DNA from 3 places in the Cupriavidus necator N-1 genome. Region 3 is predicted to be linked to each of the others. Evidence: riboswitches for the same ligand, from Rfam matches in the RefSeq annotation. Region 3 holds a riboswitch; each other region holds the start of a gene.
What was found. A riboswitch is a leader RNA that binds a small molecule or an ion and turns the genes downstream of it on or off. The one in region 3 is predicted to bind glycine.
Positions count from the first base shown of each region.

Region 1 (2,877 bases), on a different replicon from region 3:
CGGCCGCCGCCTTCCTGGGCGTCTCCGGGTTGATTTCCCTATATGGCTACGATGGCATCCTGTATTTGATCGGTTTCTTCGTTGCGTTCATTCCCGTACTGCTGTTGATTGCGGAGCCATGTCGGAATCTCGGCCGCTATACACTGGGTGATGTCCTTGCCTATCGCAACAATTACCGCGCTTCCAAGATTGTCGCGGCGCTATCAAGTATCGTGGTGGCGATCTTCTACCTGATTCCGCAGATAGTAGGCGGCGCAACCCTCATCAAGGCGCTGGTCGGATTCCAGTATGAGGCCTCCGTCGTGATGGTTGGGCTGCTGATGCTGGTCTACGTCTTGTTTGGCGGGATGAGGGCGACGACGTATGTACAGATCATCAAGGCGATTCTGCTTCTGTTTTCTTGCGCGTTGATTGTGATTCTTGCGCTCTATCCATTCGGGTTCGACGTCAATTCTCTTTTCAATGAAGTTCTTTCGAGTCAAAAAGTTGCCCACCATTTGACTGCGGTTTTCCAGAATCAGAATGATGCAGTGGACGGGACCTCGCTGGCGCGGAAGTTCTTCGAGCCTGGCCTCTATTTGAAGAACCCTGTCGAACAGGTATCGCTGGGCTTGGCGCTTACGCTTGGGACGGCCGCCTTGCCTCACATCCTGATGCGATTCTTCACGGTGAAGGATGCCAGGACTGCGCGCTCTTCTGTCTTGTGGGCCATGTTGTGGATTGGCGTCTGCCATCTCATGATTATCGTGATTGGCTTTTCTGCCGCCTACTATGTCGGACCCAGCACAATCCTTGCCGCAGATAAAGGGGGCACGCTCGCAGCACCTCTGCTAGCTCAGTTCCTTGGGGGTGGGGCAAACTCATTCGCTGGCAATCTCTTCCTCGGGTGGGTGGCGGCTGTCGCCTTTGCAACGATTGTCGCCGTGGTGGCAGGGCTTACGCTTGCCGCAGCCTCCGCCCTTGCCCATGACATCTACGTCGGGGCAATCCGTCGTGGTGAGGTATCCGAACGAGAGCAAGTGATCGCAGCCAAGGCCGCCGCCGCAATCGTTGGTGTCGTGGCAATTGTTCTGAGCATTCAGGCAAAGGGCCAGAACGTTGCGCATCTTTCAAGTCTGGCGTATGCCGTTGCGGCTTCCGCCAATCTCCCAGCGTTGTTGCTTACCCTGTACTGGCGTCGGTGTAGCACTGTCGGTGTTTGCGTCGGCGTCGTCGGGGGGACACTTGCAGCAGTCCTGCTTGTGCTGGTGTCGCCCAATATGCAGTATCCCTTGCTCGAGAGAGCGCAGGCTGAACGAACGCAAGCCACCGCCGCCAGGAAGATCGAGAACCTGACGGTAAAGATGGCGGCATCGACCGGAGCCGGCCGTGATGAGCTTGGGGCTGAACTATCAAAGGCGCGCGCCGCCATCGCGAGCGCACAATCGACCATCGATGCGCTCCGCGATCGTCGGACAAGCTTGATTGGGCTCGAGGTGCCCCTATTCCCCTTGCGTAATCCGGCGCTCGTCACCGTTCCATTTGGCTTCATGTTGGTGTTCCTCTTTTCGGTACTCTTCCCGGATCCGCGTGCTCAATCGATCTGGACAAGAATGGTGGCCCAGCGAGAAACCGGCGCCAACGCAGCAGCAGCCATTTCGCACTAAGCATTGCGAAGTACGGAAACGCTCGATACAGCTGGCTAAGGCCAATCGATAATTTACGGCCTTAGATCTGATCGGTCGGCATGTTGGTGAAGTATGGACAGATACAGCTTTCAACGTGGTGTCGACCGATACAAGGAGCGTGAGATTACTTGTCAAAAACCAGGAGTCATGACCGACACCAATCGGATATGCTGAACAAGCAGCACGCAAAAGTGGCCATTAGTTGTTGATGGCCACGATACGACGCAGGAGAGACTGGGCAGGACACGTGCCCAGCGCCGACGGAGCAACCACCCCGGAAACTCTCAGGCAAAAGGACTGTGACGTCTACTGCAAATCTGGAGAGTGGCATGCCAGGCATGCCCACCGAAGGGGATGGCGCCGGCACCGTTGGCGCCTAAGCTCTCAGGTCCCGAGACAGATGGGGTGAACGGCCGGATCGTCCGGTCACGAATTTACTTCACAGGGACTGCCATGACGCATATTGTTATCGTCGGCGCCGGTATTTCCGGCGTCACTACCGCTTATACGCTCTCGAGACTTGGCTACCAGGTCACGGTCGTCGACCGCCAATTGTATCCGGCGATGGAAACGTCGTTCGCCAATGGTGGCCAGCTTTCCGCCAGCAATGCCGAAGTCTGGAACAGCTCTGGCACGCTGCTCAAAGGTATCAAATGGATGCTGCAGAAAGATGCCCCGCTGTTGCTCAATCCCAAGCCATCGTGGCATAAATACTCGTGGCTCGGAGAATTCGTCGCGAGCATCCCCCGCTACCGCCGCAACACGATCGAGACCACTCGGTTGGCCATCGAGGCACGCAAGTATCTGTTCGAGATGGCAGAGCGTGAGCAGATCGACTTTGACCTGCAGCATCGCGGCATCCTGCACATCTATCACGACAAAGCGAGCTTTGCGGCCGCAGGCAGGACCAACACTCTCCTCGTTGCCGGAGGACTTGAGCGTCATGCTGTGAGTCCGGAGGAAATCAAGACGATCGAACCAACGCTGCAAGGCCAGTACTACGGCGGCTACTTCACCGCGTCAGACGCCACCGGCGATATTCACAAGTTCACGCGCGGCCTCGCGCAGGCCTGTCATAAATACGATGTGTGCTTCCTGCATGGGGTGGACGTGCAGGCCGTCGAGATGACCGAACAAGGCGTTCGCCTCCTGTTGCAGACAACACTGGACGATAAGCTCTCGACCACGCGCGCTGACGTTGGGACGGAAC
Region 1 covers NC_015727.1:675,128-678,004, forward strand. Annotated here, with positions in the region: gene CNE_RS33110 (solute symporter family protein) at 1-1,646, shown strand, start outside; glycine riboswitch at 1,883-1,977, shown strand; gene CNE_RS33115 (D-amino acid dehydrogenase) at 2,022-2,877, shown strand, end outside.
Region 1: linked by a shared signal. The riboswitch ahead of CNE_RS33115 (D-amino acid dehydrogenase) and the one ahead of CNE_RS20315 (D-amino acid dehydrogenase) in region 3 are both predicted to bind glycine.

Region 2 (2,877 bases), on a different replicon from region 3:
TGGGAAGCGGGGCGTTCATTGGCAAGAACCTCGTGGGGTGCGCGCCGGCCGGTGGTCAGCCGGGATGGCGCGCGTCAGTCTGCAGTGGCCGGTCCATCGTTGGACCGGCGCCGCCGGCGTCAGGCGCCGACGCTGGCCTTGTAGGCGTCGGCCGACATCAGGCCGTTGACGTCGTCGCCGTTGGCCGGCTTGAGCTTGAACAGCCACGCGTCGAAGGCGTCGGCATTGACGCTTTCCGGCGCGGCCGTGGCGGCCTCGTTGACGGCGATCACTTCGCCGGCCACTGGGGCGTAGATGTCAGAAGCGGCCTTTACCGATTCGACCACTGCCAGCGCGTCGCCGGCACCGACCGACTTGCCCACTTCGGGCAGTTCCAGGAAGACGATGTCGCCCAGCGCGTCCTGCGCGTGGTCGGTGATGCCGATGGTGAGCGTGCCGTCGGCTTCGACGCGTACCCACTCATGCGACTCGGTGTACTTGAGGTCAGCGGGGAAATTCATGGAGGTTCTCCGGATACAGATCTGTTTCTTGTTGGGTGATGCCTGCCCGGCAAGCGCCGGCAGGCGAGGGCGACCGTTGGTATGAGCCTCAGCTCACGAGTGCCTTGCCATTACGCACAAACGGCAGTTTAACCACAGTCGCGTTGAGTTTGCGGTCGCGGATCTCCACCTGCACGGTATCGCCCACGGCGACATCCTTCGGCAGGCGGGCAAAGGCGATGGACTGCGACAGCGACGGGCTGAAGGTGCCGCTGGTGATTTCACCGTCACCGGCCGGGGTGATCACTTTCTGGTGGGCGCGCAGGACGCCGCCTTTGTCACGCAGGATCAGCCCGAGGAATTGCTGGCGCGAACCGGCCGCGCCCAGTGCTGCCTTGCCGGTGAAATCGCGCTCGCTCTGCAGGTCCACCGTCCAGGCCAGGCCCGCATCCAGCGGCGAGGTGTTGATATCCATGTCCTGGCCGTACAGGTTCATGCCGGCTTCCAGGCGCAGGGTGTCGCGCGCGCCCAGGCCCGCCGGACGCACGCCGGCGGCGTTCAGCTTTTCCCAGACGGCGGCAACGTTTTCGGCCGGCACCACCAGCTCGAAGCCGTCTTCGCCGGTGTAGCCGGTGCGGGCCACCATGATCTCGCCGATGGCCGGGTCCTGGACCACGGCGGCGTTGAAGGGCTTGAGCGTGTCCGACGGCTGGGTCGAGGGGAAGGTGCTCCACACCGTGGTGCGGGCGTTGGGCCCCTGCACGGCGACGATGGCCAGAGGCTGCACGCCTGCAGGCGCAACATCTTCACGGCGCGGCGTGATGGTCACATCGCTGCCGGTGGCGGCATTGCGCGCGCGGATCCATTCGATGTCGCCCAGCGCGGTGCTGGCGTTGACGACCAGGCGGAAGCGGTCCTCGGCAAAGAAGTAGACGATCAGGTCGTCGATCACGCCGCCTTTCTCATCCAGCATGCAGGAGTAGAGCGCCTTGCCCGGGGTCTGCAGCTTGTCGACATTGTTGGCCAGCAGGCCGCGCAGGAAGCTGCGGGTATTGGCGCCGGTGAGGTCGACCACGCACATGTGCGACACGTCGAACATGCCGGCGTCGGTGCGCACGGCATTGTGTTCTTCGATCTGGGAGCCGTAGTTGACCGGCATGTCCCAGCCGCCGAAATCAACCATGCGGGCGCCGAGGGCGCGGTGGATGGCGTTGAGGGGCGTGGCCTGGAGCGTCATGGAATCCTCGGGGGCAATCTCGGTTGGCGAAAACAAAAAAGGGCCATCCGCCGCAACGCTCGCCGCGCCTGAATGTGGCGTAGCAATCCGCTGCGGCGGATGACCCCTCTGTCCTCGATACCTGAGAGATTACAAGGCGGATCCTGCCGGACCCCATCCTCGTGCGCCCCTTCGGTGGGCACGCTCGCCACGAATGGCGGGTGCCGCTCTCCAGAGTGCGGCATGCATCGTGTGCATATTGCATGCCGATCCGATCGGTCCGTGGTGCCTGAGAGTTTTCGGGTGATACCCCTTCGGCGGCGCAGGCGATGCGCGCTCTCCCGGTCGGATGCGCGCAATGTACGGGAGGCCCCGGCCTTTGTCAAACCGGCCAGGGAGCCTGCCGTACCTGTCGCTGCGGGTCTGGCTTACTTCTTCTTGTCGTCGGTGACAACGTTACCGATCACGCCGCCCACGGCCGCGCCACCCAGCGTACCCAGCGCACTGCCTTCGGTGAGGATGGCGCCGCCCACGGCACCCGCGCCCGCGCCAATGGCGGTATTACGCTGCTTCGGGGTCATGTCCGCGCAACCGGCAAAGGCCGCGACGGTCGCGCCGATCAGGGTCACCTTGGTCAAAGTCTGCAGGGTTTTCATTATTGGCTCCGGTGTGATGATTCAAGCATGTCACCCCCGCCGCGCAGGCCGGGGGACATATCAGTTAGAGCGTTGCGTTGCGCGATTGGCTCCGGCCTTTACGAAGTGTTACGCCAGTGACACAACCGGCCCTGTCAACGCGGTTTGCGCTGACTGACCTGCCGCGGCCAGCGTGTTAACATCGTCAGCTTTGCCGCCGAGCCCGTTTTTGGGGTGCCGGCGTGTCCCGCCTGGCCTTCCGCTGTTCCTGCTGATTTCCCCGCCTCCAACCGCATCCCTCGCATGACCCATGGCCTGAACCCCGCCCAATCTGAAGCCGTCCGCTACCTGGACGGCCCTTGCCTGGTGCTGGCCGGGGCGGGCTCCGGCAAGACCCGGGTGATCACGCAGAAGATCGCGCATCTGATCGAGGACAAGGGTTTCGAGCCGCGCCATATCGCCGCCGTCACCTTTACCAACAAGGCCGCCAAGGAGATGCAGGAGCGTATCGGCAAGCTGATGGAGGGCAAGACCACGCGCGAGGGCA
Region 2 covers NC_015726.1:3,708,180-3,711,056, reverse strand. Annotated here, with positions in the region: gene gcvP (aminomethyl-transferring glycine dehydrogenase) at 1-19, opposite strand, end outside; gene gcvH (glycine cleavage system protein GcvH) at 120-500, opposite strand; gene gcvT (glycine cleavage system aminomethyltransferase GcvT) at 589-1,716, opposite strand; glycine riboswitch at 1,815-1,940, opposite strand; glycine riboswitch at 1,962-2,049, opposite strand; gene CNE_RS17445 (glycine zipper 2TM domain-containing protein) at 2,124-2,351, opposite strand; gene CNE_RS17440 (UvrD-helicase domain-containing protein) at 2,634-2,877, shown strand, end outside.
Region 2: linked by a shared signal. The riboswitch ahead of gcvT (glycine cleavage system aminomethyltransferase GcvT) and the one ahead of CNE_RS20315 (D-amino acid dehydrogenase) in region 3 are both predicted to bind glycine.

Region 3 (2,877 bases):
CCTGCACGGTATGCGTGACGCCCTCGCTGTTCACGCCCATCACCACGCGGTCGCGGCCGGTCTGGTCCTGGTCGAAGTGGGCGCCGGTGACCGGCTTGTCGGCGGAAGTGGCACGGGCCGTGGAGCGCGCCGCGGTATAGAAGCTCAGCGGCTGGCTCTTGCTGTCCTGCCGGTCCACGCTGACCAGCCACGAGAACGGGCCGACGCGGTCGCCCACATAGGCGTTGGCGTGGACCCCGTTGAAGTTGTCGTGCGTGCCGTACAGGCTGAAGCGCTGCGTGAACAGCTGCACGCTGGCATCGCCCTCGAACTTCTCCGGCGTGCGCGTGGTGATCAGCACCGTCGCACCCAGCGAGTTGCCGGGATACAGCGCCGAATACGGGCCGTACAGCACATCCATGCGCTCGATCTCAGCGCTGTTGACCAGCGACCAGCGCGGCGGGAAGCTGAAGTCCGATCCCAGCAGGTTGGACAGCAGCAGGCCGTCCGCATAGACCAGCCCCCGCGCCGACTGGCGCGAACTGGTGCTGCGCACCGAGATGATCGAGTTCATATCGCCGATGAAGCGCTTGCGTACGGCGAGGTTGGGCGCGTATTTGAGGGCGTCTTCCGTGTTCACCACATTGAAGTCGGCCATGCGGCGGCTGCTGATGCCGTAGGCCGGCGAGGGCGTGTTGGGCGGTATGGCCGGCGTCTCGCCGCGCTCCGACTTGGCCGAGACCACCACCTCCTGCAGCGGCTCGAGCGCGTCCACCACCTGGGCGGCGGCGACGGCGGGGCCCATCAGTACCGCCGAAACGGCCAGTGCAATGCGATTTTTCTTCACTGGAAAGCCTTGTTGTCGTCTTTTTTTTTGGCTCACTCCACCTGAGCGCAGCATACGGCGCTTCTCCCCGAGAGCGAGCGCTGACATTTTATGGGGCATGGGGACGCAGGCCGATGCGACATAGCGACGCGGGCGGCAGGCCGCCTAAGTGTTAACCCGCATATCCAACGTCGGACCTTGTCACTACATTGCCCTGATTGGCGTCAAGCCAATGTGATGCAGGGAGAGACTATCGCGGCGCCCGCCGCGCACAGCGCCGAAGGAGCAACCGCCCCGGAAACTCTCAGGCAAAAGGACCGGCATCACCAGTCAGTGCACTCTGAAGAATGCCGGACGCTATCGTCCGCCGGCATACCGAAGGAGCAAGCGTACCCCGCCCTGGCGGCCGGGTGTCGTGAATCTCTCAGGTCCAGAACAGAGGGGGCGTCCGCCACGCATATTGCGTCCGGGCTCCCACCATCGACGTTCCTGGAACCTGCAGATCATGAAATCAATCGCTGTCATCGGCGGTGGCATCACGGGTGTCACCACGGCCTACGCGCTGGCCCGGCGCGGATTCTCCGTCACGCTGTTCGAGCGGCACCGCTATGCCGCCATGGAGACCTCGTTCGCCAACGGCGGCCAGTTGTCGGCCTCCAACGCCGAGGTCTGGACCCACTGGTCGACCATCGTCAAGGGCATGAAATGGATGCTGCGCAACGACGCCCCGCTGCTACTCAATCCCCGGCCCAGCTGGCACAAGCTGTCCTGGTTCGCCGAGTTCATCGCCGCGATCCCCCACTACCGCCGTAACACCATCGAGACCGCGCGCCTGGCCATCGCCGCGCGTGAGCACCTGTTCGACTGGGCGGCGCAGGAAGGCATCGATTTCGACCTGAAGAAGGAAGGCATCCTCCATATCTACCGCGACAAGGCCGGCTTCGACCATGCCGGCCGGGTCTCAGCGCTGCTGGCGCAGGGCGGGCTGGAGCGCCGCGCCGTGACGCCCGAGGAGATGCGCGCGATCGAGCCGACGCTGGCCGGGTCCTACTATGGCGGCTATTTCACCGAGAGCGATTCCACCGGCGACATCCACAAGTTCACCAGCGGCCTGGCCGCGGCCATCGATCGGCTAGGCGTGCGCTGCCTGTACGGCCAGGACGTGCGGGCGGTGAAGACCGACGGCAGGCGCGCCACCGTGACCGTTCAGGACGGCGCCGACACGGCCAGCTCCACCTTCGACGGCGCCGTGATCTGCGCCGGCACCGCCAGCCGCGCACTGGCCGCGGGGCTGGGCGACCGCGTCAACATCTATCCGGTCAAGGGCTATTCGATCACGGTCAACCTGACCGACGAAGCCAGCCGCGCCGCGGCACCGGTGGTGAGCCTGCTCGACGACGAAACCAAGCTGGTCACCAGCCGCCTGGGCGACGACCGCTTCCGCGTGGCCGGCACTGCCGAGTTCAATGGCTACAACCGCGATATCCGCGCCGACCGCATCCGCCCGCTGGTGGAATGGGTGCAGCAGTGCTTCCCCGGCGTCAGCACGCGCAGCGTGGTGCCTTGGGCCGGGCTGCGGCCGATGATGCCGGATATGCTGCCGCGTGTGGGGCGCGGGCGGACGGCATGCATCTTCTACAACACCGGGCACGGGCACCTGGGGTGGACCTTGTCGGCGGTGACTGCGGATATGGTGGCGGGGATTGTCTACCAGCATCTCGGCGCGAAGCTGGCAGTCGCGCCGGGTGCGTCGCTGGCATTGGCCAAGGCCTGAGCCTGAACTTGCAGATGTTTTCCCCCCTCTCTCATTTAGGGGAGAGGGGAGAGAACTAGGGGCATGGACGGGTTTCGCCTCATTCGGGTCCGCGCCCCAAACTCCCCACAATCCCCTTGCGGAAGGTCAGCACGCACACGATGAAGATGATGCCCGTCACCATCGACACCGATTCACCGAGCCCGTTGAACCAGTCGATGCCCGTCACCGCCGCAAGGTAGCCGCCCAGTTCGCCAAGCTTGTTCTCCAGCGCGATCACAACAAACGCGCCGATAATCGGCCCGGTGAGCGTGCCGAG
Region 3 covers NC_015723.1:481,783-484,659, reverse strand. Annotated here, with positions in the region: gene CNE_RS20320 (TonB-dependent receptor) at 1-880, opposite strand, end outside; glycine riboswitch at 1,037-1,135, shown strand; glycine riboswitch at 1,136-1,254, shown strand; gene CNE_RS20315 (D-amino acid dehydrogenase) at 1,311-2,579, shown strand; gene CNE_RS20310 (branched-chain amino acid ABC transporter permease) at 2,659-2,877, opposite strand, start outside.